DNA from 2 places in the Ensifer sp. ENS06 genome. Region 1 is predicted to be linked to the other one. Evidence: riboswitches for the same ligand, from Rfam matches in the RefSeq annotation. Region 1 holds a riboswitch; the other holds the start of a gene.
What was found. Region 1 has a riboswitch for S-adenosylmethionine ahead of IB279_RS02375 (O-succinylhomoserine sulfhydrylase). Riboswitches for the same ligand answer to the same signal wherever they lie in the genome.

Region 1 (15,848 bases):
TCGGCGGAACGTCCTCCTTCAGGATCGGTACAGCAAGCAGCGTCACGATGATCGGCGCGGCGTAGTAAAGGGTGGTCATCTCCGCCAGGCCGAGGTCGCGCGCCGCGTTGAAATAGGAAAGCCAGGCAGCGAGCAGCAAAAGATTGCGCACGAAGAGCGGTTTGATCACCGGCGACGAGATGGCGCTGCGCACCAGCTTGCCGCGACCGATCACAAGGCAGAGCAGGAGAATGGTGATGCTGCGGGTAAACAGGATCTGCCAGACCGAGTAGCCGACGACCAGCCATTTGACCGACGCATCCTGCAGCGAAAACAGGAAATAGGAAAACGTCGTCATGACGATGCCTGACAGGACGGTCTTGTTCATGGGAGCCTCGATCACGCCGGCGGGAGGAGAAGCGGCGGAGCCCGTCTGATAGCGCGGCCGCGACGGGCGCGGAAGGGGCATGTCGGGGCGGCGCTGTGGCGATTTCTTGGGGTGGCTTGCACCACGGATCGGACAGCAAGCTTGATGGAGATCAAGAACCGGCGCTTGCGCCGCTGCTAGAAGGCAGCGATAACGACCATGAAACTCGGGTCCCAACGACATGCAGCCGCTCGCCTTTGCCCTTGCCGCCCTCGTCCTGCTCGCGACGCCCGGTCCGACGAACACGCTGCTTTGGCTCTCCGGCGCATCGGCCGGGTTTCGCCGGTCGCTGCCGCTTTTGAACGGCGAGCTCGGCGGCTATCTCGCGGTGATCATTCCCGCCGTCGCGTTGCTCGCACCGTTCCTTGCCGCCCATCCGAACCTCGGCCTGGCGCTGAGGCTCATTGCCGCCTGCTGGGTTCTCTACCTCGCCTATGCGCTCTGGACGACCGATGCCGAGCGCAGCGAAGGTGCCGTCATCTCCATCCGACAAGTCTTCGTCACGACGCTGCTCAATCCGAAAGCCCTGATCGTCGCCCTGGTGCTGTTGCCGCAGACAGGACTGGCAGCCGTCTGGCCCTGGATCGCCGGCTTCTCCCTGCTGGTCATCGCCGCCGGGTCGGCCTGGATCGGGGCCGGCGCCCTGCTGGTGCAGATGTCCAAGGGTCTTTCGGCTTCGCACCTGCCGCGCCGGATCGCCGCCGTCTGCCTCACGCTCTTCTCCGTCGGCATCGCCGGCAGCACGATTGCCGCCATGCACTAGAAAAATCCCGGAGGATCAGCACGTGTCCTCCGGGAATCGATCGCTATGCACGGCCAAACGTTGTGCCTCAGGCAGCAACCGCCTCGCCGAGTTCCTTGGCCAACGCCCCCATCAACTCTTCCCAGCCTCCACGCCGGTACTCGAGCTTGTCGAGCCCGTCCAGGAAGGCCACCTGTTCGGTAAAGACGAGGCGCGTGCCGGTGCCCGCAGGCTGGATATCGACCGTGGCGACGGAGGCAGAAATCCGCCTGTCGTTCTGCGTCATCGTATAGGCAAAGATGATCCGGCGGTTCTCGACGATATCGAGATAGACGGTATCGTCGTAATAGGTCGTCCCGTCGTCCACGCTGAAGCGACCGCTTTCGCGGCCGCCGACGCGGAAGTCGTGGGTGATCTGCGCCCCGGCTTCGACGTTGACGAACCAGCGCTCCTTTGCGGCTGGCTCCGAGAACGCCCTGAACACCTCAACCGGTGTCGCCTTGAAGTTGCGTTCAATGGTGAAGCTCGAATGTTCCACGGATCTGTCGATCATGTCCTGCCTCCTCTGGGTTGGAAATTGATGGCTTATACGCAACTGGTTTCGATTATGAACTGCTATAATTTTGAAATCAGTTGAACGTTAGCGTCAGTGATGCGATAATGCAAGCGGTTTTAAAGAGGTGCCAATGAAGGACGACATGCGCTCGGGTTGCCCGATCAATCTTTCGCTCGAAGTGTTCGGCGACAAATGGAGCCTGCTGATCATTCGCGACATGATCTTCGGCGGCAAACGGCACTTCCGGGAGCTGCTGCGATCGCAGGAGGGTATCTCATCGAATATCCTTGCGGATCGGCTGAAGATGCTGGTCGAACAGGGAATGCTGACGAAGCGCGACGACCCCACGCACAAGCAGAAGGCGATCTACAGCCTGACGGAAATGACGATTGCACTCGTGCCGATCATGGCCCAGCTCGGTGCCTGGGGACGGCGCTACCTGCCGGTCAGCGAAGAGCTCAGCATTCGCGCCGAACTCATGGAGAACGGCGGCCCGGCGCTCTGGGATCGCTTCATGGACGAGCTGCGGCACGACCATCTGGGGATGCCGCTCGATGGCCCGCCGCGGGTGCGCGCCACGCTCCAGGCCGCCTATGAAGAGGTGGTCGCCAGGAAGGCGCAGGAAAAGGCGACGGCCTGACGCTCGCCCGGCGGCCGGTTCAGAGCCCGATCGCCGAGAGCATGACGAAGGTGGCAAACAGCACGAAATGCGTCATGCCCTCGATGGCGTTGGTCTGGCCGTCATTGAGGTTGATCGCGGCAACGATCAGCGTGATCGTCACCATCACCGTCTGCACCGGCGACATCGCCATCAGGAACGGCTGGCCGGTATAGAGCGCGATCGCCTCCATCACCGGCACCGTCAGGATGACGGTCGAAAGCGAAGCGCCGAGCGCGATATTGACGACCGCCTGCATGCGATTTGCGAGAGCGGCGCGCATGGCGGTCATGATCTCCGGAGAGGCGGAAATCGCCGCGACGACGATGGCCGTGACAGCCGGCGGTGCACCGCTCCCTTTCAAGCCCGATGTCAGCAGCGACGACATCACTTCCGCCAGCACACCGATCAGCACGATGCCGAGGATCAGGATCACGATCGACGGCAACACCGGCTGGTCGGGGCCGCCCTCTCTCGCGCTCCCCTCGCCCTTCGCCTTCGGATAGCTGTAGCTGAAGAAGTAGCTGTGCACGCCCACCTGCATGCGCAGGAACAGGGCGTAGAGCGTGATCATCGCGCCGATGGTGAAGGCCGAGTAGAGATGCCATTTCGCCGCCGGCACGAATTCCGGCACGATCATAGAAATCCCCATCGCCGTCAGGATCATCACGCTGTAGGTGCGGGCGGAATCGTCATTATAGGGCTGTTCGCCGTGCTTCAGACCTCCGAGAAGGGCTGCGAGGCCCAGGATGCCGTTGATGTCGAGCATGACGGCCGCATAGATCGTGTCGCGCACCAGCGTCGGCGAGGTCTCGCTGGTCATCATGATCGCCAGAACGACGACTTCGACGAGCGCCGCCGAGAGCGTGAGGATCATCGTGCCATAGGGATCGCCGACCTTGGATGCCAGAACCTCGGCGTGATGCGACACCCGCAGCGATGCAAGCACGATCGCAACCACCAGACCGGCGGCACCGAGAAGCGTTGCGAGGCGCCCCATCTCAAGCAGGCGATCTTCGAGCGCAAGCCCGGCGACCGCGGCAAGCATGGCGACGATCAGCAGGCGTTCCGCTTTCATGCGCATCAACAAAACGCCCTCCACCGAAAGCCTGTCCTGCCCATCACCGGAACTATAGGGGCCGCGTCCCGCAAATCAAATGACGGAAAGAGGACTATTTTCCTCCCGATTCTTTACCGCCCTGCAGCGTTTCGGTAGTGTGGCCGGGAACCAAAGCAGCAAGTGGCCGCCTGCCCGGCCTGGATCTCTCGTCATGTTGTCTCACGGCACGATCTGGCACGCTATCGACACCCTGGCCGAGCGCCACCAGCTCTCGCCGTCCGGCCTCGCGCGCCGTGCCGGCCTCGACCCGACCTCCTTCAACAAATCCAAACGTCGCTCCGCCGACGGGCGCGAGCGCTGGCCCTCGACAGAATCGATCGCCAAGGTGCTGGGGGCGACGGGCGCCACCATGGACCAGTTCACCAGCCTACTGCAGCCGGAGGGGGTCCCAGCGCCTTCCGAGCCGGTGGCCGCTGCCACGATCCCGCTGATCGGCTTTGCCCAGGCGGGTGCCGGCGGCTACTTCGACGATGGCGGCTTTCCCGCCGGTCAGGGCTGGGACGTCATCGACTTTCCGACGGATGCGGAAAAGCGCAGCGGCACCTATGCGCTCGGGGTCCAGGGAGACAGCATGCTGCCGCTCTACCGCGACGGCGACATCCTGATCGTCGACCCCGGCGCGCCGATCCGGCGTGGCGATCGGGTTGTGGTGAAGACGCAGGAGGGCGAGGTCATGGCAAAGGTGCTCACGCGCCAGACGCCGCGTGTGATCGAACTTCTATCGCTCAATCCCGAGCATCCGAACCGGAGCTTCGAGACCAGCCAGATCGAATGGATCGCCCGAATTATCTGGGCCAGCCAATAGGACGTCCTTCCTGATGCGGCAGCATTTCTACACCCTTGCCGGCGGCATCGCCGCAATCGCCCTTTTCACCGGCATCCTCTATGCGGGCGCTGTTGCCATCCGCGACCGTGAGACCGCCGCCACACCGGAACTCGTTCTCGAAACGCCCGACATGACAGATTTCGAGGCGACGCCGGATCAGGCCGACGACGAGGTCCCGCTCGACCCCGGCGCGTCCTCCGGCGGCGCGGCGACGACCGGCGAACAACCGCAGGGCGCCCCCAAGACGGAAAATGCGGCGCGCGCCATCGAGCCACAGCAGTTCGGCCTGCCCGATACGGTCACCAGTGCGCCGCTCGAACGGGTGGAACCGCGCGCGCCGTTGTCGGAACCGAAGAAGGAAGCGAAGGCCGCCGGGCCGACCGTACTCTATCGCCCGGTCGCGGTCGCCGCCGGTGTGATCCAGTTCGACAAGCTGACGCTGCAGATCGACGGCATCGAGCCGGAGCAGGCGGAGCGGACCTGCGAAAGCGCCGGCAAGAGCTGGCCCTGCGGCATCGTCGCGCGAACCGCCTTCCGAAACTTCCTGCGCGCACGTGCGGTCAGCTGCGATCTGCCCGAAGGAGATTCCGGCCCTTCGGCCACCGCCTCCTGCACGCTTGGCGGACAGGATCTTGCCACCTGGCTCGTCGACAATGGCTGGGCAACGCCGGTTCCCGGCTCGACCCTCGAAAAACGCGCCGACGCAGCACGCCAGGCGAAGCTCGGTTTTTACGGTGACGATCCGCGCGACCTCAACCACACGCCGATGACATTCGACGATCCGACCCTCGGCATCGGAGTGGACGCCTCGCAGCCGGACTTGTAAATAGCCGCGACAATTCCCAGCTCTCGACCGTCTGCCGAAAGCGGCAGATGGCTCAACTCTTTCAAACGACGCAATTCCGGATCAGGAACCGTCCCATCCTGGAATCGCTCTACCGCCGGAAAGCCCATGCAACCAAGCCTCAGCCACCACGAAGCTCTCATCTATGTCATGGTGATGATGTCGGCGGTCGACCGCGAGATGAGCGACGACGAGTTTGCCCGCATCGGCCGGCTGGTTCAATTCCTGCCCGTGTTCGACGGCTTCGACGAGGACAGCCTCGTCCATATCGGCCATGAATGCTCGGCACAGCTGGCGGCGCCCGAAGGGCTCGACATCATGCTCGAGATCGTGCGCGAAGCGCTGCCGGAGAAGTTCCACGAGACGGCCTATGCGCTCGCCGTCGAGATCGCGGCCGCCGACCAGCGCATCCGCAACGAAGAAATCCGCCTGCTGCAGTTGCTGCGCGATCGGCTTGGCCTCGACAAGCTGACTTGCGCCGCTATCGAGCGCGGCGCGCTCGCCCGCTTCCGCCGATAGGCCGGCCGGTGATCACGCCGAGAAGTCCTGGCGCCTAGTAGATTCCGTTTGGGAAGTAGCGCAGGTAGATTTCCTCCAAGCGGCCACTGCGCGACAGCGCCAGCAGCGCGTGATCGATCGCCTGGGTCAGGGCAGCCTCGGACTTGCGGTTCATGATCGTCAGGCCTTCACCGAGGAAGCGCTGCGAGAAGTAGGCGCCATCGACAAGCGTGCAGCAGCCGCCAGCAGCGCTACCCGAGATCCAGAAGGACAGCTGCATGCCGTCGGAAAACACCGCCGGCACATCGCCCTTCTGCAGAGCCGTCAGCATGGCCTCGCGGTCGGGATAGACCTTGGCCTCGATCTTCGGGAAAAACGCCTTGAACATCGCCTCATGCGTGGTTCCGGCGACGACACCGACCGGCTTCCCCTTGAGATCGCTCGGTGCCGAGACTGCTCCCGCCGCCTTGGTGTTGACGGCGAAGCGCGCCGGAAGCCGCATGAAGGCGCGGGAAAAGCCGAAGCGTTGGCGCAGTTCCGGACCGACGGCGATACCGGCGGCCACCGCCTCGCCCTGCCCCTCTTCCAGTGCCGGCAGCAGCTCCGCATAGGTCACGGCCTGGATCTGGCATTTGGCCTCGATGTCGAGCTCGCGGCAGATCTCGCGCACGAGATCGACATGAAATCCCGAAAGCTTGCCGGACTGGTCGATGAAGTTGAACGGCGGAAAATCCACCGTCGTCAAGAAACGCAGGCGCGCCAGGCCCGTGAGATCGGGCTTGGCGATGCGTTCGCGCGCGTCGAACAGCAGCGGCAGATCCTTGGCCTCGGCCGCAAGCGGCGTCGCGATCAAGGATGCGCAAAGGGCGAAAAGGGGAAGAACTTTCATGGGCAGCGGCCGGCACGTCTCATGTGGCAGGGGCGGCCCTTGGAACCGCGGTGATTCATCGAGCGGTAAAGTAACCGGCCGCAGCGCAGCTGACCATAGGTCGCCACGAGAACGCGGTTACACAAGGAACGGGACGAGAAAGAATGGAGCGGGTGATCGGGATCGAACCGACGACATCCAGCTTGGGAAGCTGGCGTTCTACCGCTGAACTACACCCGCGGCGCCTGCGAAACTTCCCGAACCGGGGCGATCTGTCAAGCACCCTTGCGCGGGATCGCGTAAGGGGCGCTTCGAAATCCCCTACTCGGCGCGGAAATGCTTCGAGAGCTTCAGGCCCTGCGCCTGGTAGTTGGAGCCGACGCCGAGGCCATAGAGACCATCCGGCCGTTCCAGCATGTGTTCGTAGATCAGGCGGCCGACGATCTGGCCGTGTTCGAGGATGAACGGCACCTCGTGGCTGCGCACTTCCAGCACGGCACGGCTGCCCGTGCCGCCGGCCGAGGCATGGCCGAAGCCCGGATCGAAGAAGCCGGCATAATGCACGCGAAACTCGCCGACCAGCGGATCAAACGGCGTCATCTCGGCCGCATAAAGCGGCGGAACATGCACCGCCTCGCGCGAGACGAGAATGTAGAACTCATCCGGATCGAGGATCAGTTCATCGCGGCCGCGGCTGTAAAGTGGCTCCCAGAAATCGAAGATCGCATGCTGCGCTTTCTTGTCGACGTCGATGACGGCGGTGTGATGCTTGCCGCGATAGCCGATCAGGCCTTCGGGCCCGGTGCCCTTCAGATCGATCGACAGCGCGATGCCGCCGCCGCTGACGTTCGGCTTGTCGCTCGCCACCAGCACGTCGCTCTCGTGCAGCGCCTGCAGTTCCTGCTCCGACAGGATAGACTGGCCCATGCGGAAGCGGATCTGCGACAGGCGCGAGCCTCGGCGCACAACGATCGGGAAGGTGCGCGGGCTGATTTCGAGATAGAGCGGACCGCTGTAGCCGGCCGGGATCTTGTCGAATTCCTGGGCGCGATCGGTGATGACGCGGGTGAAGATGTCGAGGCGACCGGTCGAGCTTTTCGGGTTGGCCGAGGCCGACATGCCCTCAGGCAGTTCCAGGCTTTCCATCAGCGGCACGATGTAGACGCAGCCCGTTTCCAGCACCGCGCCATCGGTCAGATCGACGACGTGCAGCTTCAGCCGGTCGAGCTTGTCGGCAACGAGGTGAGACGGACCCGGCATGAAGCTTGCGCGGACGCGGAAAGCCTTCGAGCCTAGGCGCAGGTCGAGGCTTGCCGGCTGGATCTGATCGTCATCCAGCGGCTTCTCGCTTTTGAGGCGTCCCGATTCTAACAGCGCGGCGATCGCGCGATCGGCCAAAATCCCAGTGTCGCGGCCCATTGCAGTCCTCTTTTCAGTTGCGAGACAAAACCAAACTCCGGGAATTGACGCAAGCGTACCCTGGCAGTATTGAAGCTTTATCCCGTGGTGATTTGGCCGGTCGGCTTGCAGCCACGTTAAACAAGTAGCTAAAAAGGCCGGGTGTCAAACCGGCCCTTCACGCGGCCGGTTTTTTTGTTTTTGAAAGTGACCGTCACATGAGCAAAAACTGGCGCCCCGCAACGCAACTGGTCCATGGCGGGACCACCCGTTCCCAGCACGGAGAGACCTCCGAGGCGATCTTCCTTACCCAGGGCTTTGTCTACGAGACGTCGGAAGCTGCGGAAGCTCGTTTCAAGGGCGAGACCGAAGGCTTCATCTACGCCCGCTACGGTAGCCCGACCAACGACATGTTTGAAAAGCGCATGTGCATGCTGGAAGGCGCCGAGGATGCGCGCGCCACGGCATCGGGCATGGCTGCCGTCACCGCCGCCATTCTCTGCCAGCTGAAGGCCGGCGACCACATCGTCGCCGCCCGCGCCCTCTTCGGCTCCTGCCGCTGGGTGGTCGAGACGCTGGCGCCGAAATACGGCATCCAGTGCACGCTGGTCGACGGACGCGACCTCGCCAACTGGGAAAAGGCGATCCAGAAGAACACCAAGGTCTTCTTCCTCGAAAGCCCGACCAACCCGACGCTCGAAGTCATCGACATTGCCGGTGTTGCCAAGCTCGCCAACCAGATCGGCGCCAAGGTCGTCGTCGACAACGTCTTTGCGACGCCGCTCTTCCAGAAGCCGCTGGAACTCGGCGCCCATATCGTCGTCTATTCTGCCACCAAGCATATCGACGGCCAGGGCCGTTGCCTCGGCGGTGTCGTGCTTTCCGACAAGGAATGGATCAACGAGCACCTGCACGACTACTTCCGCCATACCGGCCCGGCGATGTCGCCGTTCAACGCCTGGACGCTGCTGAAGGGCATAGAGACGCTGCCGTTGCGCGTGCGTCAGCAGACGGAAACGGCCCGCCGCGTGGCCGACTTCCTGGCAGAACAGCCGCAGGTCGCCAAGGTCATCTATCCTGGCCGCAAGGATCATCCGCAGGCCGACATCATCGCCAAGCAGATGACCGGCGGATCGACGCTCGTCGCCTTCGAACTGAAGGGCGGCAAGGACGCTGCCTTCGCGCTGCAGAACGCGCTGGAGATCGTGCGCATCTCCAACAACCTCGGCGACAGCAAGAGCCTGATCACCCATCCGGGAACGACCACGCACAAGAACCTGACCGACGAGGCCCGCGAAGAGCTCGGCATTTCCGCCGGAACCGTGCGCTTCTCGGCCGGCATCGAGGACAGCGACGATGTGGTGGAAGATTTCGCCCGCGCGCTGAAGGCCGTGAAGGCCTGATTTTTACGAAGACACGGCCGCCGTGATCAACGGCGGCCGACGCCCCTTGCCGGCCGTCACGAGATGGTTTCCGGCGGCGGGGCGCCAAGGCGCCAGGCACGTTTCACCCGCTCGATCGCGTCAGCACGGCCATCCGTCCCATCATGGGATCGCACAATCTTGCCGTTATTCTTGACGAAACCATCTTGCTGTAGAATACCCTGAAAGACCTGAAGCAAGGTGATGCCCATGTATCGCGCTTTGACCCGCGACATAGAAGTTACGGTGGAGCCGTACTATCTCGAAGAGCAGTCGGATCCCGATGACGGCCGCTATGTCTGGGGCTATCGCATCGTCATCTCAAACCACTCGGACGCGTCGGTGCGGTTGATGACGCGCTACTGGCACATTACCGATGAGAACGGGCAAGTCGACGAGGTCAGCGGTCCGGGCGTCATCGGCGAGCAGCCGCTGCTCAATCCCGGCGATACCTATGAGTATTCGTCCGGATGCCCTCTGGATACGCCCTCAGGCGTCATGTTCGGCCACTACAGCATGGAATCGGAAGGCGGAGAAACCTTCAACGTTGCCATCCCCGCCTTCTCGCTCGATTCACCCGGGCTCGTGCGCACCCTGAACTGATGCCAATCCGGAACAGCGCGTCCTTCGGACTAGCGTCGCTCTAAATCGCGGCCAGTCGGCCGGAGGCGCCCGCTACTGCGGGCGCACCTCGCTTGCTTCGAAGCGATAGGTCGTCGAGCAGAACTCGCAGGTCACCTTGACTTCGCCATCGTCGATGGTGCTTTCGAGGTCGTCCGTGCTCAGGTTGGACAACACCGACTGAAGCTTCTCGCGCGAGCAGCTGCAGCGGTCGTAGACCGCCTGCGGTTCGTAGACGCGGACGCCGCGCTCGTGGAACAGGCGATAGAGCAGCCGCTCGGTTCCGACCATCGGATCGGTCAACTCGTCCATGTCGATCGTTTCGACCATCACCTTGGCTTCGGCCCAGAGATCGTCGTCACCGAACGCGCTTTCACCATCATCACCATCACCGCCGGAAAGGTCGGGCTGGCGCATGCGTTCCGGCGCTTCCGGCAGGAACTGGGCGACCATGCCGCCGGCGCGCCAGCGATGGCGCGGCTTGCCGTTTTCGTCGCGATCGAGAAGCTCGGCCACGCCAAGGCGCACCTTGGTCGGGATCTGCTCCGACTGTCGGAAATAGACGCCGGCGATTTCTTCCAGCGTCGCTCCGTCGAGCGCAACGATCCCCTGGTAACGCTGGGTATGAGCGCCCTGGTCGATGGTGAAGGCGAGCACGCCCTTTCCGAGCAGCTCGTGCGAAAGGGTCCGGCCGTCCTTTTCGGCAGCGGCAAGCGCTTCCTGATCGTAGCGGGCATAGGCGCGCACGCGATCCGGCGTCGAGAAATCAGCGACCACCAGATCGACAGGGCCATCGCCCTGAGTCTGGACGATCAGCTTGCCTTCAAACTTCAGCGAGGTCCCGAGCAACACGGTGAGTACAACGGTTTCAGCAACCAGACGCGCGACCGGAAGCGGATAGTTGTGGCGCTCGAGGATTGCGTCCAGCATGGGGCCGAGCTGCACGGCGCGGCCGCGCACGTCGAGGCCTTCCACCTGGAAAGGCACGACGTGATCGTCACCGGCAAAGTCGAACTCACCAAGCCCTGGCGTCATGTCAGTCATGTCTTGCTCCTTGCCTTCAGCCACCAAGCTGCACCAGAGATATTGCTATCCCCGCGCAACGTGCTCGCTGTCTCAGTTGATCCCGCGATAAACGGATTGTCCACCAGGTATGTGCCGCGGCCATAGCAACGCACCACCTCGACGGTTGCGCGCTCACTACTTTCAGGAGCGCCCGTATGCCGCCTAAATCGTGTCGCACGTGGACAATGTCAAGTGCGGTGAACACGCCCCTATATGGCGCACGCTCGGCGGAGCGCACTGAAGCCTCTTCGCCGTCGCGCGCGACCGGGCAGCCGGCTCAGACGAGCCCCATGCACCAGGCAATGACCGACTTCTGTGCGTGCAGCCGGTTTTCCGCCTCGTCGAAGACCACCGACTGCGGGCCGTCGATCACCTCGTCGGTGACCTCTTCGCCGCGGTGCGCCGGCAAGCAGTGCATGAACAGCGCATCGGAGGCCGCACGCTTCATCAGCGCTTCATTGACCTGGTAGGGCTGGAAGACGTTGTGCCCGCGGGCGCGATGTTCCTGGTTCATCGAGATCCAGGTGTCGGTCACGACGCAATTGGCGTCGGCGACGGCCTGTTCGGCGTCATGACACAAAAGGACCTCGCCGCCATTGTTGCGCGCCCAGTTCAGGAACTTGTCCTGCGGCTCGGAACCGAGCGGCACGGCCATGTTCATGCGGTATCCGAAGCGGGCAGAACCTTCGATCAGCGAATGCAGCACGTTATTGCCGTCGCCGGTCCAGGCAATCGTCTTGCCCTTTACCGGACCGCGATGCTCCTCGAAGGTCAGGATATCGGCCATGATCTGGCAGGGGTGCGTATCGTCGGTCAGGCCGTTGATGACGGGGACCGTCGCATGCTCGGCCAGTTCCAGAAGGCGGCGATGGTCGGTGGTGCGGATCATGATGGCGTCGACGTAACGCGAGAGCACCTTGGCCGTGTCGCCGATCGTCTCGGCGCGGCCGAGCTGCATTTCGGTGCCCGACAGAAACAGGGTTTCGCCGCCGAGCTGGCGCATGCCGACATCGAAGGAAACGCGGGTGCGGGTGGAGGGCTTTTCGAAGATCATCGCCAGCATCTTGCCGGCGAGCGGCTTCTCGGCAGTTCCGGCCTTGGTCGCCGCCTTTCGGACGCGCGCATCGTCGATGATCGTCCGGAGGTCGGCGGCCGTCATGGCCGAAAGATCGAGAAAATGTCTGGTGCCTGCCATCGTACTCGGTTCCTGTCTGAAAAATCGGTCCCCGGTGCGGCACGCTATCGACGTGCCCGCACGGAGGTCATTCTAACGCCTTAGTCGGCCCTGGGTCGCTACCTTCAGGCCGCGGCGTTGCCGCTTGCCTTGCGAACCGCCTCGGCGGCGCGTTCGATACGTGCGAGCCCCTCGCGCGCCTCTTCCGCCGTCACGGTCAGCGGCGGCAGAAGACGCAGGACATTTTCGCCCGCCGGCACGGCCAGGAGCTTTTCGGCGCGGATTTCCTTCAGCAGATCGGCCGAAGGGCCCTTCACCTTGATGCCCAGCATCAAACCGTCGCCGCGGATGTCCTCGATGACATCAGGGAAACGGTCCTTGAGCGACGCAAGGCCCTGGCGGAAGACCAGCGCGACATCGCGCACATGCGTCAGGAATCCGTCGGCCAGAACGACGTCGAGCACGGCGTTGCCGACGGCCATGGCCAGCGGGTTGCCGCCATATGTGGAGCCATGCGTGCCCGCCACCATACCAGATGCGGCTTCCTCAGTCGCGAGGCAGGCGCCGAACGGGAAGCCACCGCCGATACCCTTGGCGACCGCCATGATATCCGGGCGGATATCCGCCCATTCATAGGCAAACAGCTTGCCGGTACGGCCGACGCCGGTCTGGACCTCGTCGAGGATCAAGAGCAGGCCGAACTCGTCGCAGAGCGCGCGCAGTTCCTGCATGAATTCCTTGGTCGCCGGACGGATGCCGCCCTCGCCCTGGATCGGCTCGATCAGGATCGCTGCGGTTTCCTCGGTGATCGCATTCTTGACCGCGGCGATGTCGCCGAACGGAACCTGGTAGAAGCCCGGCGCCTTCGGCCCGAAACCTTCGATGTATTTCTGCTGACCACCGGCGGCGATCGTCGCGATCGTGCGGCCGTGGAAGGCGCCTTCGAAGGTGATGACGTGGAACTTCTCCGGGTGGCCCTTGGAGAAGTGGTAACGCCGTGCCGTCTTGATGGCGCATTCCAGCGCTTCCGCGCCCGAATTGGTGAAGAAGACCTTGTCGGCAAAGGTCACCGCCGTCAGCCGGCGGCCGAGGCTTTCCTGGCCCGCAATTTCATAAAGGTTGGACAGGTGCCAGACCTTGTCGGCCTGCGCCTTCAGCGCTTCGACCAGGTGCGGGTGCGCGTGGCCGAGCGAGTTCACGGCAACGCCGGCACCGAAATCGAGATAACGCGTACCGTCTTCAGCGATCAGCCAGGCGCCCTCTCCTCGCTCGAAACGCAACGGCGCGCGCATGTAGGTATCGTAAAGCGGCGTGGTTGCAGTCATGCGAGGCTCTCCTTCACTCCAGATCGACATCGATCCCGCGCCTCACGCGGGCCGATAAAAATCAAAAATGCCGCCTTTCGGCGGCGCAGGCACTATTCCCATTTCGCGCTGCAATGTCAACAAAACCAAGCCTTGCAGCGCAACATGAAGGGTCGATTCCTGGCAGCAGAAAAATCGTCCGGGAGGGCTTGCAAAAATGCAACGCTGGCCGAGCAAGTTGGGGAAAACTACGAAATCGATTCGGCCTGATTCCTGGGACTCTTGCCACAGAGTCCAGCGGTCAGTACGTTAACATTCAATTACTAGACGCATGCGGCGGACCTAGTCACCAAAAGAGTTATCGCGTTTGCAACCCCGGGGTTTAGCCGGGGTGCGGTGAGGGATTCTGCCATCCCCAACGCTGAGAACGGAGAGTGCAGAAATGAACTGGACTGACGAGCGGGTGGAGAAACTGAAGAAGCTTTGGTCCGAGGGCCTGAGCGCAAGCCAGATCGCGGCGCAGCTCGGCGGCGTCAGCCGTAACGCTGTCATCGGCAAGGTTCACCGCCTGAGCCTGCCAGGTCGCGCCAAGGCCGGCGGCAGCACCACGACGGCAGCCCGTCCGAAGCGCCCGACTTCGGCACCGCGCGCACCGAACTACGCTTCGCGCGTTTCGACCCGCCCGGTTGCACGCGCGGCCGGCGCTGTCGTTCTCAAGGAAGAAATCGAAGTCGATCTCGTTGCCGAGCAGGATTTCAGCACCCGCACCGACGTTGTCGTGCCGATGTCGCGCCGCCTCGAGCTGACCCAGCTCACCGAGCGCACCTGCAAGTGGCCGATCGGCGACCCGCTGAAGGAAGAGTTTCACTTCTGCGGCAACGATTCCCCGGAAGCCTCGCCTTACTGCACCTTCCATGCTCGGCTGGCCTACCAGCCGTCGGGGGAGCGCCGCAGGGCTCGCTAAGAAGCTGGACCGCATTGATAAAGGAAGGGGCCGATCGGCCCCTTTTTTTGTTGGCGACTTTCAGACCGCTCAGCTTTCGAGCGAATAGCCGGCGCCGCGAACGGTGCGGATCACGTCGGGCATGTTCGAGAAGTTCAGAGCCTTGCGCAGACGACCGACATGCACGTCGACGGTTCGCTCGTCGACATAGATGTCATGCCCCCAGACGCCATCCAGAAGCTGCGAGCGAGAGAAGACGCGGCCCGGCGAGGACATGAGGAACTCCAGAAGACGGAACTCGGTCGGGCCGAGGCGCACTTCGCGGCTGCGGCGATGAACGCGGTGGGTCTCGCGGTCGAGTTCGATGTCGCCGCAGCGAAGCAGCGTCGAGAGCACCTCGGGCTTTGCCCGGCGCAGCATCGCCTTGACGCGCGCCATCAGCTCCGGCGTCGAGAAGGGCTTGACCACGTAGTCGTCGGCACCCGTCGCCAGACCCCGGACGCGCTCGCTTTCCTCGCCGCGCGCCGTCAGCATGATGATCGGCAGACGTTCGGTCTCCGGACGCTGGCGCAGCCGACGGCAAAGTTCAATGCCGGAAACACCGGGCAGCATCCAGTCGAGGATAAGCAGGTCGGGCAGCCGCTCCTGAAGCCGGATCTCCGCCTCGTCGCCCCGCAGGATCGTATCGACGTCGAAGCCCTCGGCTTCCAGATTGTAACGCAGCAGAACGCTCAGCGCCTCTTCGTCTTCGACTACGGCGATTTTTGGCAACATCAGGTAACGTCTCCTTACCGCGGGCGGCCTTTGGGCTCATCGGCCCGGCCGGCGCTCAGACACTCTAAATCTGGAGCACATCCGCCGTTTTCAAAGGCGGGGCGAAAACCGCATGCTTCAGATACAGGAATTCGGGGCCGCGACCGAAGCCGCGACCGGATCAGATTTCAAAGGGCATGCATGCTTACGGCGCGCTTGGCGCTCAGTCGTTGACCGAGCCCAGCGTCGACGTGGTGTCATCCTTCGGACGCTCGCCTTCCGGCTGAGCACCCGTCGCCATGTAATAGATCGTCTCAGCGATATTGGTCGCGTGGTCGCCGATGCGCTCGATGTTCTTGGCGCAGAACAGAAGATGCGTGCAGGGCGTGATGTTGCGCGGATCTTCCATCATGTAGGTCAAGAGCTCGCGGAACAGCGAGGTGTAGATCGCGTCGATCTCCTCGTCACGCTCGCGGATGCTGTTGGCCTTTTCCGGCGAGCGCGAGGCGTAGACGTCGAGCACTTCCTTGAGCTGGACGAGAGCGAGCTCTGCCAGATGCTCGAGGCCACGGGCGAGCTTGCGCGGAATGCCGGAGCCGGCGACCGCGATCACGCGCTTGGCGGTGTTCTTGCCGAGGTCGCCGACGCGTT
Region 2 (15,848 bases), on a different contig from region 1:
AGGTCTGCCGCAAAGGGGCCGATGCGGAAGCGACGGTAGCCGCGGGTGCCCCCGACTTCCGAAAACAGCCGGTAGCGGCAGACGCCTGTGAGCGAGGTGATGTAGCGGCCGTCGCCGGTCTCGGCAAAGGAGGTGATGCGACCAATGCAGCCGACCTCGCAGAGCGCCTGCATCGGTCCGGTGGCGGTGTCGTTGCGACCCTCGCAGAAGGACGGCTGTACGATGCCGATCAGGCGGTTGCCGGAAAGGGCGTCATCGAGCATGGCGAGGTAGCGCGGCTCGAAGATGTTGAGGGGAAGCTGGGCGCCGGGAAGCAGCAATGCACCGGTCAGCGGAAACACCGGAATGATCTCCGGCAAGTCCTTCGGACCGAGATAGCGTGCATTTCCGACGTGCATTTCCGATAGACCCTGCCGGTATTCGCTTTGCCCCGCCAAGGAAGCGTGGTCAACCAGATCAAAAGATGGTGCTCTGCTTGAAAATCTCAAGGGACGAGAGCGTCGATCTTCACAGGTGAAGATGGATCGTGATCGGATCCGCTTACGAAAAGGGGCGCAGATAGCGCCCCTTTCAAAAACATGTCTGACGGCTCAGGAGAACAGGATCGACGAGAGCTTGCGTCGGGCGGCGATGGTTGCCGGATCCTTCGGGCCCCAGACCTCGAAGAACGAAAGCAGCTCGCGCCGCGCGCCGTCGTCGTCGTAAGCCCGGTCGCGCTTCATGATCGTGAGCAGATGGTCGGCCGCAGCCATCCGGTCGCCCTCGACGTTGCGGATCTTGGCGAGCAGCACGCGCGCCTCGTGATCATCGGGGTTTGCGGCGAGGCGCCGTTCGAACTCGTTGGGATCGCCGAGCTTGCGGGCTTCCTCGATCTGGTCGAGCTTTTTGCCGATGGCGGCAATGCCGGCATCCTTGGCAAGATCTTCCGGCAGGCTGGACAGCGCCTCGCGGGCCTCGGTAAGCTGGCCGAGCGCGATCATGCAATCGACCATGCCGGCGATCGCCAAGACATTTTCCGGGTCGGCCTGCAGCACGGCGCCATAGAGGCCGGCGGCGTTCTCGGCATCGCCGGCATCGATGAGCGCCTTGGCGTCGGCGAGAACCGCCTCGATCTCGGCCTTGCTGTCGTCAACGGCGGGACCGGCGATCTTTTCGATGAACTGCTTGATCTGGCTTTCCGGAACTGCGCCCATGAAGCCGTCGACCGGGCGTCCGCCGACGAAGGCGATGACGGCCGGGATCGACTGGATGCCGAGCTGGCCGGCGATCGAGGGATGATCGTCGATGTTCATCTTGACGAGCTTGACGCGGCCTGCGGCTTCCGTGACCACCTTTTCGATGACAGGGGTCAGCTGCTTGCAGGGACCGCACCAGGGCGCCCAGAAATCGACGAGAACGGGCTGCTGCCTGGAGGCTTCGAGCACGTCCTTGGTGAAGTTGGCAGTGGTGGTTTCCTTGATCAGGTCACCGCCCGACGCGGCCGCCGGCGCCGGCTGGCCGAAGGAGGCCGAAGCCGTCATCTGAGTGCCGAAAGACCCTGCATAGGGATTGTCGCTGCCCGTCATTCTTCTCTCCTCGCCGGCTCGTCCGCCAGCTTACTGCATTCGCGCCAAAGATCGTATGTCAGGCCGTGACTTTCAAGACAAGCGGTTCGTGTCCGGTCGCTTCCATGAAGCGCAACAGATCCTTCGAAGCGATCGAGGTCGTTGCGTCGTTGGAAAGCGGGTGGCAGTTGACGATATCGAACGTCATCAGCGCCTCGTCGAGGATGACCTTGACGTTGCCCCCGGTGTCGTTGATCGCGCCGAAGGCGGTTACGGCCCCCGGAATGACGCCGAGATACTCCATCAGCTTCTCCGGCTTGCCGAAGGATACCTTGCTTGCCGCGCCGATCACCTGGTGCACGGTCTTCAGGTCCACCGTCGCGTGCTCCTCGACGGTGAGCAGGAAATAGTTGTCCTTCTTGTCCTTCACGAAGAGGTTTTTCGTGTGGCCACCGGGCATCTCGTCACGAAGCGCCACCGATTCGGCCACGGTGAAAACCGGAGCGTGGTTCTTCGTCTTATGCTCGATTCCAAGTCCATCGAGAAAATTGAAGAGGTCTTCGGCGGTTTTCGGCTGTGATTCACGCATGATTCTCATCCCCAGGGCGTTCGTTTCGTCTCTGCTTTAGGGGAGAAGGCCGTCAGGACGCAATCTCACAGGCGGCGAAGCCGGCCGAAAACGCGGCATTTCCGGGCTTTGCGAAGGGTGTCCAAAAAAATATTCGATTTCTCGTCATTTCCCTGTTGCATTCCAAAATCGCTTAGGCCATATACCGCCCGTCGCCGCAAGACAGCGCCGACGCCACGGTCCACCGACTACCCCCGGACCTTGGATGATGAGCGGGTGTAGCTCAGGGGTAGAGCACAACCTTGCCAAGGTTGGGGTCGGGCGTTCGAATCGCCTCACCCGCTCCAATTTCTCCCAACCACTTCATTTCACAGTCATTTCTGGAATGAAACGGCATTTGCCGTCAGGCATTCCATGCGCCGATAGTGCCGTCCGCACCATGTGGTTCGGACCGCCGAGACGGCTCCTTTTGCATTTTGCCTTTTTTGGTAAAGCCGGTCGCCGTTTCCGCGCTCAGCTCTTCATGAACACATAGTCCGTCTCCTGCCGGCGGATCTCGCCGGGGCGAAGTACCGCGTTCGGGAAGCCGGAGTGGTTGGCCGCATCCGGCCAGATCTGGGTTTCGAGACAGAAGCCGGCAAAGGCGCCGTAGCGGCGGCCCTCGAGGCCGGGGACGGGGATGTTCAGCTTTGCGCCGGTATAGAGCTGCACGCCGGGCTCGGTCGTCAGCACTTCCATCGTGACACCCGAATCGATGCTGCGAGCAAGCGCCACCGAATGTTTCGCCATGCGTTCGTTCGAAAGGCAGAAATTATGGTCGTAGGCGATGCGCTCGCCTTCGGTCTGGCGGCTGAGCCGCGTCATTTCCCGCAGATCGAAGGCAGTGCCCTCGACCGGGCGGATCTCGCCCGTCGGCACCTGGCGTTCGCTGGTGGGCAGATAATGGTCGGCGGCGATCATGATGTCGTGGCCGAGGGCGTCGGCGCTGCCGTCGAGATTGAAATAGCTGTGCTGGCAGACATTGGCGAGCGTCGCTCGGTCGGTCTCGCTCTCGTAGACGACGCTCAAGACGCCGCCGGGCTTCAGCTGGTAGGTGCAGGTGACCTTGCAATTGCCGGGATAACCGGCGCGGCCATCCGGGTCGGTGATGGCGAGCGTGATGCTGTCGGGCGTCTGCTTTACGATCGTCCAGTTGCGCTTGCCGATATTGTCGCTGCCGCCGTGCAGGTGCGTGACGCCCTTCTCGTTCAGTTCGAGCTGGTAGGCCTCGCCATCGAGCGTGAAGCGGCCGTTGCCGATGCGATTGGCGCACCGTCCAGGCGTGGCGCCGAGATAGGGCGAGTGGGCGAGGTAGCTTTCGAGATCGGTGAAACCGAGCACAAGCGGCGGCTCATGGCCTTCCAGGCGCAGGTCCTGGATCACCGAGCCCCAGGTCAAGACATGGGCGGTGAGGCCGCCACCGGAGAGCACCACACGATGGACCGGCTCGCCGGATGGCAGGTGGCCGAAGATTTCCGTGTTCTGATGCATATTCACCGCTGGCTCCCACTACAGCGCTGCGCGTCTCCCCAGACGCACAAGGTCGCCGTACACTTTTGAATTGCTGCATGTTTTGTCCTTGGCTCGGTTGGGATCCAGGGAAACATGCAACGGTGCGATCACAGCAACCTGCGTCATTTCCAAGGGCACGGCAACCGGAAAATCATACTAAATGCGGCCTGGCGCCGTCTCCGGCCTGAGAGCAAAAACATCCAGCTATTCAAGGTGCTACAGCGACCTCTCGGCAGTCATGTCAGCGCGACAGCTGCTTGGTGGCCTCCTGCAGGCCGGCGAGCGTCAAGGGGAACATGCGTCCCTCGAACAGGCTCTTCACCATCGTGATCGACTGGGTATAGCCCCAGTGCTGCTCGGGCACGGGATTGAGCCAGATGGAGCGCGGAAAATGTGCCGTCAGACGAGAGAGCCAGAGGGCGCCCGCCTCGTCGTTCCAGTGCTCGACCGAGCCACCGGGGTGGCTGACTTCATAGGGGCTCATCGAAGCGTCGCCGACGAAGATGGCGCGATAGTCGCCGCCGTAGGTGCGCAGCACTTCCGTCGTACGGGTAATGTCGACACGGCGGCGGCGATTGTCCTTCCACAGGCCCTCGTAGACGCAATTGTGGAAGTAGAAATGCTCCATATGGCGGAACTCGCTGCGAGCCGCTGAAAACAACTCCTCGACGATGCGGATATGATCGTCCATCGATCCGCCGATATCGAAGAACATCAGAAGCTTCACCGCATTGCGGCGCTCCGGCCTCGTCACCACGTCGAGATAGCCGTGTTCGGCGGTGGCGCGGATCGTGCCGGAGAGGTCGAGTTCGTCGGCGGCACCCTGGCGCACCCAGCGCCGGAGCCGCTTCAGGGCCACTTTGATGTTGCGCGTGCCGAGCTCGATCGTGTCGTCATAATCCTTGAACTCGCGCCGGTCCCAAACCTTGACGGCGCGGCGGTGGCGCGACTGGTCCTGGCCGATCCGCACACCCTCGGGATTGTAGCCATAGGCGCCGAAAGGCGAGGTGCCGGCGGTACCGATCCATTTTGAGCCACCCTGATGGCGGCCCTTTTGCTCCTGCAGCCGCTGGCGCAAGGTCTCCATCAGTTTGTCGAAGCCGCCGAGTGCCTCGATCAGGCGTTTTTCTTCCTCGCTCAGATGCTTCTCTGCGAGCTTGCGCAGCCAGTCCTCGGGGATGGTGGCCTCTTCACTCGCTTCCAGAGGATTGACCGCTTCGAGACCGGAAAAGCAGTGCTGGAACACCCGGTCGAAGCGGTCGATATGGCGCTCGTCCTTCACCAGTGCTGCGCGCGCCAGGTAGTAGAAGGCTTCGACGTCGAAGGTGGCGATGCCCGCCTCCATCCCCTCGATCAAGGACAGGAATTCCCGGAGCGTGACCGGGACCTTCGCTGCCTTGAGTTCGAGGAAGAAGGGAATGAACATCTGACCTCAGCTTTTCCCGGTGCCGATCTCCGCGAGATCGTAGGGCGTCGTCTGGTACATCTCGTTGATCCAGTTACCGAAGAAGAGATGTGCATGGCTGCGCCAGCGGTTCTGCGGCGGCAGGGTCGAATCGTTGTGCGGGAAATAGTCGTGCGGCATCTTGATCGGCACGCCCGCATCCACGTCGCGGAAGTATTCGTCCGACAGCGAGGTCGAATCATACTCCACGTGGTTGAACATGTAGAGCCGGTTGCCCTTTTTCTCGTGCACGAGGCAGACGCCCATCTCCTTCGATTCCATCAGAATTTCGAGGCTCGGAACCTTGTCGATGTCGGCGCGTCGCACTTCGGTCCAGCGCGAAACGGGGACGGCGAAATCGTCGGAGAAGCCGTTGAGGTAGACGGAGGAGCGGTTGAGGTTCTGGTGACGATAGACGCCGAAGGCTTTTTCCTTCAGCGGATACTTCGGCACGTTGTGGAAGTGATAGATCGCCGCCATCGCGCCCCAGCAGACGTTGAGCGTCGAATGCACGTTGGTCTCGGTCCAGTCGAGGATGCGCTTCAGCTCGTCCCAATAGGTGACGTCTTCGTATTCGAGCGTCTCGACCGGGGCGCCGGTGATGATGAAACCGTCGAACTTGCGGCCCTGCACTTCTTCCCAGGTCTCGTAGAAGGAGAGCAGGTGATCTTCCGAGGTGTTCTTGGCGCGGTGAGCGCCGATGCGCACCAGCGACAGTTCCACCTGCAGCGGCGAAGCGCCGATCAGGCGCGCCATCTGGATCTCTGTCTTGATCTTGTTCGGCATGAGGTTCAGGAGCCCGATCTGGAGCGGGCGGATATCCTGACGGATCGCCACGGTCTCGGTCATCACCCGCACGCCCTCATGCGCGAGGGTTTCGAAGGCGGGCAGCGTATCGGGAATCTTGATGGGCATGGGCTTCCACTCGATCAATACAAAAAAACCGGCGGCGATTGATCGCGACCGGTCCTCGGAAATCCAACTTTCCTCGGCCCTTTAGCGACTTGTTTAACGTGGCTGCAAGCCGGCCGGCCAAATCACCACGGAGAATTTGATAGCGCGAGTGGGCCGCGGGGGTCAAGAAAAACGATTCGCGTAGGGGGCGGCTGCCCCTCATCCCGCTGCCGCGACCTTCTCCCCGCTGGCGGGGAGAAGCGGCCTTGCCGCACCCGATCGTTCCACGAGCTAAGCTCAGTGGCCGTTCGGCCCATCTTGGTAGCCGGGTTCGCTGTCGGCACGTCTCGGCTTGGGGGCAGCCGTCGTCCTCGTCCCCTCTCCCCGCCTGCGGGGAGAGGGTCAGGGAGAGGGGCTGGTCTGCAGCAGGCTTAGAGCATCCCGCATGCCATAACCCAGCCGGCGGTCAGCCTGATCGATACCGAGCCAGAAGAAACGAAAGCGGATCGGGTCACCGCCGCCAAAGGGCGTCATTTCCTGATGTATCCAGGTCTGCCGTTGCTCGCCGGCAAGGGCGATGTGGAAGTAGTGCCGCCGATGACAGATCGTCCTGCCGTCCTTCGGGTAGTGGTAGTCCTGCGTGACGAGATGGGTGAGTGCTTCCGGCGGCGTCAGCCCGGTTTCCTCGATGAATTCCCGCTGAGCCGATGTCTCCGGGCTTTCGCCTGGTTCCATCGTACCGCCGGGCACCTGCAGCTCGATGTCTGGGAAATCCGGCTCGTCGAAGACCAGCAGGCGGTCCTGCCAGGTGTCGTAGATCAGGACCTTGTGCGCGTCCGGCCTCATCCGTCGCGGCGGGCCATGAAGGCGAGGCGCTCGAAGAGGTGTACGTCTTGTTCGTTCTTCAGGAGCGCACCATGCAGCTTCGGCAGCATGGTCTTGGCATCGGCCCTGAGGTCGGCCGGATCGACCTCGTCGGCGACGAGCAGGCGGATCCAGTCGAGCGCCTCTGACGTGGAGGGCTTCTTCTTCAGGCCCGGCACCTGGCGGATGTCGTAGAAGGCGGCGAGCGCCGCCGAAAGCAGCGTCTTGCGGATGCCGGGATAATGCACCTCGACGATGCGGGCGAGCGTGTCTGCATCGGGGAAGCGGATATAGTGGAAGAAGCAGCGGCGCAGAAACGCGTCCGGCAGCTCCTTCTCGTTGTTGGAGGTGATGATGACGATCGGCCGGTGACGCGCGCCGATCATCTCGCCGGTCTCGTAGACATGGAATTCCATGCGGTCGAGCTCCTGCAACAGGTCGTTCGGAAACTCGATGTCGGCCTTGTCTATCTCGTCGATCAGAAGCACCACGCGGCGATCGGCCTCGAAGGCCTGCCAGAGCTTGCCCTTGCGGATATAGTTCCGGACCTCGTTGACACGCTCGTCGCCGAGCTGGCTGTCGCGCAGCCGCGACACGGCGTCATATTCATAGAGGCCTTGCTGTGCCTTGGTCGTCGACTTGACGCTCCATTCGATGAGTTCGAGGCCAAGGGCGGCGGCGATCTGGCGGGCAAGCTCGGTCTTGCCGGTGCCGGGCTCGCCCTTGACCAGCAGTGGGCGCTCCAGCCGGATCGCGGCGTTGACGGCGATCATCAGGTCCTTGTCGGCGATATAGTCGGCGGTGCCTTGAAATTGCATGGGCGTCTTCCGGTTCAGCGTAAGTCAGGCGAAGTCATGCCCTATGGACTATCGCATAATGGCTTAAATCGGAATCGTTTTGAGGGTGGGCGCGATCAAGGGGTCAGCCGCGAAGCGCGGTGACCTCGATCTCGATTAGCATTTCCGGGCGGATCAGGTCGCAGACGATCATCGTTGCGGCCGGGCGGATCTCGCCGAAGACTTCGCCGAAGATCGGGAACACCCGGTCGGCGAAGCTGGCATCAGTGACGTAATAGTGGTTGCGCACCACGTCCTTCATCGAGAAGCCCGCTTCCTTCAGCGCGCCCTCGATCGTCTTCAGGCAATTGCGCGCCTGCTCTTCCACCGTCTCGGGCATGGTCATGGTGGCGTAGTCATAGCCGGTCGTGCCGGAGACGAAGCACCAGTCACCCATCGCGACGGCACGCGAATAGCCTGCCGTCTTTTCGAAGGGCGAGCCCGAGGAGATGAGCTTGCGCGCCATATCTTCGTTTTAAGCCCAGGGGCGCGCGGCGCCGACCGTCTTTTCGAAGCTGTCGATGGCGGTTGCCTTTTCCAGCGTCAGGCCGATGTCGTCGAGGCCGTTCAGCAGGCAGTGACGCTTGAAGGCGTCGACCTCGAACTTGACCGAACCGCCGTCCGGACCGGTGATTTCCTGGGATTCCAGATCGACCGAGAGGATGGCGTTGGAGCCGCGCGAGGCGTCGTCCATCAGCTTGTCGAGGTCAGCCTGGCTGACGACGATCGGCAGGATGCCGTTCTTGAAACAGTTGTTGTAGAAGATGTCGGCAAAGGACGTGGAGATCACGCAGCGGATGCCGAAGTCGAGCAGCGCCCACGGAGCATGCTCGCGCGAGGAGCCGCAGCCGAAGTTATCGCCGGCAACGAGAATGCTGGCGTTCTGGTAGGCCGGCTTGTTGAGCACGAAGTCCGGGTTGACCGAGCCGTCTTCATTGTAGCGGGCTTCGGCGAAGAGGCCCTTGCCAAGGCCGGTGCGCTTGATCGTCTTCAGGTAGTCCTTCGGAATGATCATGTCCGTGTCGATGTTGACGACGGGGAGGGGGGCGGCGACACCGGTGAGCTTGACGAATTTTTCCATAACTTCAGGCCTTCGATTTCAGAAGAATGTTGCGCTAGCGTTTAGATGAGTTTTGCGCCGAAATGAAGGAAAATCTGTTCAAATACGCTTCGCCGGGCGGGTGAAAATGCCCGCCCGGCGAGAGCTTCGTCCGGATCTCGATTGTCTGCAGGGACTTAGCTTGCCTTCACCGGGCTGTTCATGGCCCAGAGAACGCCGAAGGGATCGCGGAGCTGGCCGTAGCGGTCGCCCCAGAACATCACCTCGATCGGCATCACGACCTCGGTGCCGGCGGCAACCGCACGGTCCCACCAGGCATCGATGTCGTCGACGGTGAGCGTCAGGGTGAAGGCCTGCGGCTTTTCCAGCGGATGGCCGTATTCCGGATAGGCATCGGCGAGCATCAGCGAGCTGCCGTTGACATAGAGGTGGATGTGCATCGTGCGGCCCTGCTCGTCGAGCGGGTGCCGGCCCACTTCCTTGGCCCCGAAGGCGCTCTGGTAGAATTCGGACGCCTTGGCGGCGCCATCGACCTGAAGATAGGGCAGAAGGCCGTTGAGGACCGGTGCCGGCTGCTGCGTCTGGGTATCCATATCGTTCTCCATCCTGTTCGAAGAGCCAGGACCGTGCTGGCCTGCCTCAAGGACGGACATGGAATCTCCGATCCGACATGGGGTCGAAAAAAAATCGCAGCCGGCTGCATGACGGTTTTTGAAGTCCGCCAACAGGGTTCGAGCCGATCACGGATCGGCCCGATTGCAATGATCGCCGGGGATCGATTCCGACGCCCGGGGATCGATTTCGACACCCAGGGATCAGAGGTCGATGATCGTGCCGCGGCCGTCGTTCCAGATGCGCATCTCGCGCTGGCCCTGGGCCGCACCTGCGGCAGCCGGGCGCGCGGTGGCGCGGGCAGGCCTGAAATTCAGCCGGGTGGCAATGGCGCTGCCGACCACGACGACGGCGGCGATGCCGGCCAGTGCCAGCGCCAGCGAGGCGGTAAGCACAAAGGCCGCGAACGTGATGGTCAGGGCTGCGGCCGTAAAGAGAACAGAGCGAATGCTTTGCATAATCGTCACCTTTCTGATGGCGATGTGGGGGCGCGCCTTCGGACTTGCAAGAGGTGGGCTCTCGAAAGGGGTGCGGCGGTTCGCCTCGTCTTGCGGAACGCGGCAAAGGCGGGCACAACTGAAGCATGAACAAATCGAGCGAACATCACCCTGTACGCCTGCGCCGCTCGGTGCTTTGCGTGCCGGCCGACAATGCCCGCGCGCTTGCCAAGGTCGCGGAACTCGCGACGGATGCCGCGATCTTCGATCTCGAGGATGCGGTAGCGCCCGAGCGCAAGGTGGAAGCGCGTGCGGCGCTGGTGCAGTATCTGACGGAAAGCCGGCCGGATTGCGAGATTGTCATTCGCATCAATGCGATCGGCTCCGACTATGGTCAGGGCGATCTTGCTGCGGCGCTTGCGGCCAATCCCGACGCCATCCTGTTGCCGAAGGTCGAAAGCCCGGCGGATATCCAGGCGGCGGCCGACTGGCTCGACGAGAACGATGCGCCGGAGACGCTGCGCCTCTGGGCAATGATCGAGACGCCACGCGGGGTGATCAACGCGCCGGCAATCGCCGAGGCCGGCCGTACCTTCAGTGGCAGGCTCGATTGTTTCGTCGTCGGCCTCAACGACCTGCGCAAGGAGACCGGCGTTCCGGATCGTCCGGGCCGGCCCTATCTCATCCCCTGGCTGATGCAGATCCTGCTTGCTGCGCGCGGCGGCGGGCTCGATGTCATCGACGCCGTGTTCAACGATTTCCGCGATGGTGCCGGTTTCGACGAGGAATGCCGGCAGGGCCGCGACATGGGCTATGACGGCAAGATGCTGATCCATCCGGCGCAGATCGGCCCGGCGAACGAGCGCTTCGGCGTGGAGCAGATCGCCGTCGACGAGGCGCGCGCGATCATCGCCGCCTTTGCGCTGCTCGAAAACGCCGGCAAGGGCGTCATCAACCTCAGCGGTCGGATGGTCGAACGGCTGCACCTCGACCAGGCCGTAACGCTTGCCGCCAAGGCGGACCTCATCGAAAAACGAAAGACAAGATCTTGAAACTCTTCCGCTTCCTGACCGGCCCTGACGACGCTTCCTTCTGCCACAAGGTGACGGCGGCGCTAAACCAGGGCTGGAGTCTGCATGGCTCGCCCACCTATGCTTTCAATGCCGACACGCAGCACATGCAGTGCGGCCAGGCGGTGGTGAAGGAGGTCGAGGGCAAGGAATACACCCCGGATATCAAGCTGTCGGAGCAGTAGTCGAGGCTGTTTGCCGTCGTGCAGGTTTGCCCCTCTCCTCGGGTTTAGCCCGAGGACTAACCCTCTCCCTGCAGGCGGGGCGAGGGGACGCGGTTGATGCTCACAATCGGCGTGTGCGGCCTGCTTTCTGGAATCGGTCGTGCTCCGATTGGGATGCGAACGGTATCGCGAGTTTCCTTCGTCCCGCCTGCGGGGAGAAGGTGCCGGCAGGCGGATGAGAGGCTTCCTCACCACGCGGATGAGGGGCGGCCCTCACCGCGCGATGATAGCAAATGAAGTGTCAGCCGCCGACGTGCTCGACGCTGGCCTCGATCCGTTCCATGTCGTCGTCGGAGAGGCCGAAATGGTGGCCGATCTCGTGGATCAGCACGTGGGTGATGATGTCGCCCAGCGTCTCCTCGTTCTCCGCCCAATAGTCGATGATTGGGCGGCGGTAGAGGGTGATGCGGTTCGGAAACTGGCCGGTTTCCATGGTGAAGCGTTCGCTGATGCCGCGGCCTTCGAAGAGGCCGAGCAGGTCGAAAGGCGTTTCCAGCGCCATGTCCTCGAAAACGTCGTCGCTCGGGAAGTCGGCAACTTCGATGATAAGGTCGGTCGTCAGCTGGCGGAATTCCTGCGGCAGGTGGCCATAGGCCTCCAGCGCAAGCTGCTCGAAAGTGGTAAGCGTCGGTGCGTGGCGTTCCCGCCAATCATCGGTCTGGTCAATGCGGGCCATAGGCACTCCTTGTTGCCCTCCATATAGCGATTTTGCCTTTGTTTTTCGAGTGTTGAATTCCTTGACCACAGAGACAGGAATAAATTCTTATAATTGGCTGTTGACTCATTTAGGAAGCTCTGGAATCTAATAGAACATAACATGAACATTCTGATGGGAGTTGACCGTCATGGCCGACACAGCCGTGCAGCGGGAGACGGTACTTTCGCTCCGAGAAACCATAGCCAGGATCGAAAACCGTCGGCTTCCGGGCGTCGTGCGCGCCGCCAAGGCGGCCGATCCCGGCGGCTTCCGTCAACGGGAAAAAGACGAGCCCGGCCGCAAGGCGCTGGCGCTCGGCGTTCCCGATCTGGACGATCTTCTCGAAGGCGGCCTGCCGCTCGAAGGCATGACGGAAATCCGCAATGCCGAGACGCGCGATGCCGGTGCGGCCGCCGGTTTTGCCGCAGCACTCAGCGTGCTCTGTCAACGGGCGCGGCTTGAAAAGGGCGAGCCGGCCGCCCCCGTTCTCTGGATCAGCCAGTCGATGGCTTCCACCGAGGCGGGTGTGCCCTATGGGCTGGGTCTGAAGGCCTTTGGTCTCGATGTCCGCGGCCTCGTCTTCAGCCTGCCACGCACGATAAAGGATGCGCTCTGGATCGCCGAGGCCGCGCTTTCCGTGCCGAGCTTCTGTGCCGTCATCCTTGAAATTCGCGGCAACCCTGCTGCCCTGGCACTCAGCGAGAGCCGACGCCTGCATGTGCGCTCGCGCGCTGGCCACGTCCCCCTTCTGCTTCTGCGCCAATCCGGACACGAGGAGGCGAGCAGCGCCTTCTTCCGCTTCCTCGTCGAGCCGGCGCCGGCGCGCGAGCGACCGCTACCGGATGGATCGATGCTTCGCGGCAGCATCGGCCATCCCGTCTTTCACGTCATTGCCGAGAAGAGCAGGGCTCCTGCGCCGCTCGGCTTCTTCCTGGAGTGGAACCCCCATGACCGCCGCCTTTACCCCGTCGAGCCCCTACCAGCCGCTGCTGCGGCAGATCCAGAACCAGCGCATTCTGTCGCTCGCCTTTCCGCATCTTCCGGCCGATCGGGTCGCGCGCAAGCGCTGGGGGAACTCGTGGCTTTCCCGCGGGCGTCCTGAGCATCCGCCCGTCGTCTTCGCCGACAAGGTGAAGAGCGCAATGCGTCTCGTTGCGCTCGATGGTTTCGCTGAAAGGCGTGGGTTTCATATCGGCCAGGGTGTCGCCGAGGCGCGGGCCATGTGTCCCGAGATCGACGTGCTGCCGGCCGATCCCGCCGCCGACCGGGCGCTGCTTGCAGGGCTGGCGGACTGGTGTTGCCGCTACACGCCGCTCGTCGCGCTCGATGGCGACAGCGGCCTCTTTCTCGACATTACCGGCTGCGCCCATCTTCTCGGCGGGGAAAAAGCGCTGCTCGACGATCTGCTCGCTCGCCTTTTCCATCTGGGGGTCGAGGCCCGGGCGGCGATCTCTTCGTCCGCCGGGCTCTCCTGGGCGGTGGCGCGTTTCGGCTCCGACGCTATCCTTGCCGAGGACGAGGCGGCGCGGGCGCTGGGACCCTTGCCGATGGCGGCGCTGCGGCTGCCGCAGGAAACGATCGAAACACTCGGCCGGGTCGGGCTCAAGCAGATCGGCGACCTGATCGAGGCGCCGCGCGCACCGCTCGCCCGCCGGTTCGGCGCAACCCTGCTTCTGCGTCTCGACCAGGCGCTCGGGCGCGAGGACGAGCCGCTGTCGCCACGGTTGCCCGTCGCTGCCCTTTCGGCAGAGCGGCGGCTCGGCGAGCCGGTCCAGGGTGAAGACGATATTTTGGGCCTGACGGAAGAACTGGCGTTGCGGCTGAAACCGGAACTGGAGAAGCGCGGCGAGGGCGGGCGCCTGTTCGAACTGCTGCTTTTCCGCGTCGACGGTGCGGTCTTTCGCATCGCCGCCGGCACGTCCTCGCCGCTCAACGAGCCGCGTCGCGTCGCGGGTCTCTTCCGCGAACGCCTGCAGGCGGTGCACGAAGATCTCGATGCCGGCTTCGGCTTCGAAATCCTCAGGCTTTCGGTGCCGAAGAGCGAAAAATACGAGGTGATGCAGGAGGATTTCTCCGGCACGCCGGATCGCGAGCGTCCGCTTGCCGCCTTTGCCGACCGGGTCATGGCGCGCTTCGGCGCAGAAAGCCTCATGGTGCCGGCGCTCTCGGAAAGCCATGTGCCGGAGCGGGCGGCAAGCTTCCGGCCGCTCACGGACCTGGCGCTGATCGGCAAGACTGAGGAACCGGGTAACAACATCCCGGCGCCCCTGCTTGCTGCCGCCGCCCGGCCGCAGCGGCTCTTTCCAAGTCCCGAGCCGGTGGAGGCGGTGGCCGAAGTGCCGGAGGGGCCGCCGAGAAGCTTTCGCTGGCGGCGCACATTGCACCGTATCGCGCGCGCTGAGGGGCCGGAGCGGATCGCCGGCGAATGGTGGCTTGATGGCGAGCCGGCGCTGGAGCGTGATTATTTCCGGGTGGAGGACGATAGCGGCCGGCGGTTCTGGCTGTTTCGCGAGGGTCATTATGGCGCGAGCGCCCCGCCGCGCTGGTTCATGCATGGAGTCTTCGCATGAGCGACGCTACCCCCTATTTCGAGATCGGTGCCTGGTCGAATTTCTCCTTCCTCGAAGGCGCTTCCCATCCGGGTGAGATGGTCGTTGCGGCGAGCCGCCTCGGTATTGGCGGCCTCGGCATTGCCGATCGCAACACGGTCGCCGGCGTGGTGCGCGCCCATGCGCAGGCCAAGGTGGAGAAGTCGGCTTTCCAGCCCGGTGCGCGGCTCACCTTTGCCGAAGACCTACCCGACGTGCTCGCCTATCCCTTAAACCGCCGCGGCTGGGGCAATCTCTGCCGAATGCTGAGCGCCGGAAACCTGCGGGCCAAGAAGGGCACCTGCACGCTCTTCGAGACCGATCTCATCGAATGGGGCGAGGATTTGCTTCTCGCGGTGCTGCCGGGTCCTGTCATCGGCGCGCCGGAGGCAACCCTGCTTGCCGATTTTCTCAAGCGACTGAAACCGCATTTCGCCGATCGGCTCTACCTGGCGCTGGTGCCGCGTTATGATGGCTTCGACCAGTTTGCCTTTGCCGGGCTTGCGACCATCGCCCGTCATGCGGCGGTCAGGCTCGTCGCCACCAACAGTCCGCTGTTTCATGCCGCCGGCCGGCGGCCGCTTGCCGATGTCGTTACAGCCATCCGCGAGCATGTGACGATCGCGACCGCAGGCTATCGGCTCCATGCCAATGCCGAGCGGCATCTGAAGACGCCCGCCGAAATGATCCGCATCTTCCGCGACTATCCGGAAGCGATCGCCAATACCGGGCATTTCTTCGAGAGGCTGAAGTTCTCGCTGTCGGATCTCGAATATCAATATCCGGATGAGAGCATTCCGGGCGAGACGCCGACGCAGACGCTGCGGCGGCTGACGATGGAGGGCGCGCGCGAGCGTTATCCCGAAGGAATTTCCGAACAGGTTTCCAGGCAGATCGAATACGAACTCGGCCTGATCGCAGAGAAACGCTACGAGCCCTACTTCCTGACAGTGCGCAACATCATGCAGTTCGCGCGCGGCGCCGACATCCTGTGCCAGGGCCGCGGGTCGGCGGCGAATTCCACCGTCTGCTATTGCCTTGGCATCACCGAGGTAAATCCACTTAAGACCACCCTGCTCTTCGATCGCTTCCTTTCGACCGAACGGGACGAGCCGCCGGATATCGACGTCGATTTCGAGCATGAGAAGCGGGAAGAGGTGATCCAGCATATCTACCGCACCTACAGCAAGGAGCATGCGGGACTGACGGCGGCTGTCATCAGCTACCGGGCGCGCTCGGCCGGCCGAGAGACCGCCAAGGCCTTCGGGTTCTCAGAAGACGTGCAATCGGCGCTTGCCGGTTCCGTCTGGGGCTGGTCGGTCGCCGATCTCTCGGAGCGCGAGGCGCAGGCGGCCGGGCTCGATACGAAGGATCCGACGACGGTGAAGGTGCTCGATTACGCCACCGAGCTGATGAGTTTCCCGCGCCATCTTTCCCAGCATGTCGGCGGCTTCGTGAT

Region 2: it holds a riboswitch for S-adenosylmethionine, as region 1 does, so the genes downstream of both, metA (homoserine O-succinyltransferase) here and IB279_RS02375 (O-succinylhomoserine sulfhydrylase) in region 1, are expected to answer to the same signal.

What each region holds. Positions count from the first base shown of each region.
Region 1 is NZ_JACVBC010000001.1:469,383-485,230, reverse strand. It holds gene IB279_RS02430 (DMT family transporter) at 1-367, opposite strand, end outside; gene IB279_RS02425 (LysE family translocator) at 588-1,169, shown strand; gene IB279_RS02420 (SRPBCC family protein) at 1,237-1,701, opposite strand; gene IB279_RS02415 (helix-turn-helix domain-containing protein) at 1,835-2,344, shown strand; gene IB279_RS02410 (calcium:proton antiporter) at 2,364-3,446, opposite strand; gene IB279_RS02405 (helix-turn-helix transcriptional regulator) at 3,634-4,287, shown strand; gene IB279_RS02400 (thermonuclease family protein) at 4,301-5,134, shown strand; gene IB279_RS02395 (tellurite resistance TerB family protein) at 5,261-5,671, shown strand; gene IB279_RS02390 (transporter substrate-binding domain-containing protein) at 5,706-6,539, opposite strand; tRNA gene IB279_RS02385 (tRNA-Gly) at 6,684-6,758, opposite strand; gene IB279_RS02380 (2'-deoxycytidine 5'-triphosphate deaminase) at 6,840-7,937, opposite strand; SAM riboswitch at 8,012-8,090, shown strand; gene IB279_RS02375 (O-succinylhomoserine sulfhydrylase) at 8,135-9,319, shown strand; gene IB279_RS02370 (hypothetical protein) at 9,376-9,549, opposite strand; gene apaG (Co2+/Mg2+ efflux protein ApaG) at 9,548-9,940, shown strand; gene IB279_RS02360 (Hsp33 family molecular chaperone) at 10,013-11,002, opposite strand; gene argF (ornithine carbamoyltransferase) at 11,301-12,218, opposite strand; gene IB279_RS02350 (aspartate aminotransferase family protein) at 12,323-13,522, opposite strand; gene IB279_RS02345 (GcrA family cell cycle regulator) at 13,944-14,465, shown strand; gene phoB (phosphate regulon transcriptional regulator PhoB) at 14,535-15,218, opposite strand; gene phoU (phosphate signaling complex protein PhoU) at 15,421-15,848, opposite strand, start outside.
Region 2 is NZ_JACVBC010000008.1:260,253-276,100, forward strand. It holds gene IB279_RS25310 (LON peptidase substrate-binding domain-containing protein) at 1-398, opposite strand, end outside; gene trxA (thioredoxin) at 591-1,565, opposite strand; gene IB279_RS25320 (prolyl-tRNA synthetase associated domain-containing protein) at 1,624-2,133, opposite strand; tRNA gene IB279_RS25325 (tRNA-Gly) at 2,385-2,459, shown strand; gene IB279_RS25330 (aldose epimerase family protein) at 2,626-3,642, opposite strand; gene IB279_RS25335 (VWA domain-containing protein) at 3,905-5,089, opposite strand; gene metA (homoserine O-succinyltransferase) at 5,096-6,022, opposite strand; SAM riboswitch at 6,084-6,161, opposite strand; gene IB279_RS25345 (NUDIX domain-containing protein) at 6,404-6,847, opposite strand; gene IB279_RS25350 (MoxR family ATPase) at 6,844-7,683, opposite strand; gene IB279_RS25355 (RidA family protein) at 7,787-8,167, opposite strand; gene leuD (3-isopropylmalate dehydratase small subunit) at 8,177-8,782, opposite strand; gene IB279_RS25365 (glyoxalase/bleomycin resistance/extradiol dioxygenase family protein) at 8,938-9,354, opposite strand; gene IB279_RS25370 (hypothetical protein) at 9,577-9,831, opposite strand; gene IB279_RS25375 (CoA ester lyase) at 9,957-10,862, shown strand; gene IB279_RS25380 (DUF1737 domain-containing protein) at 10,859-11,065, shown strand; gene IB279_RS25385 (metallopeptidase family protein) at 11,346-11,780, opposite strand; gene IB279_RS25390 (ImuA family protein) at 11,950-12,903, shown strand; gene IB279_RS25395 (DNA polymerase Y family protein) at 12,818-14,371, shown strand; gene IB279_RS25400 (error-prone DNA polymerase) at 14,368-15,848, shown strand, end outside.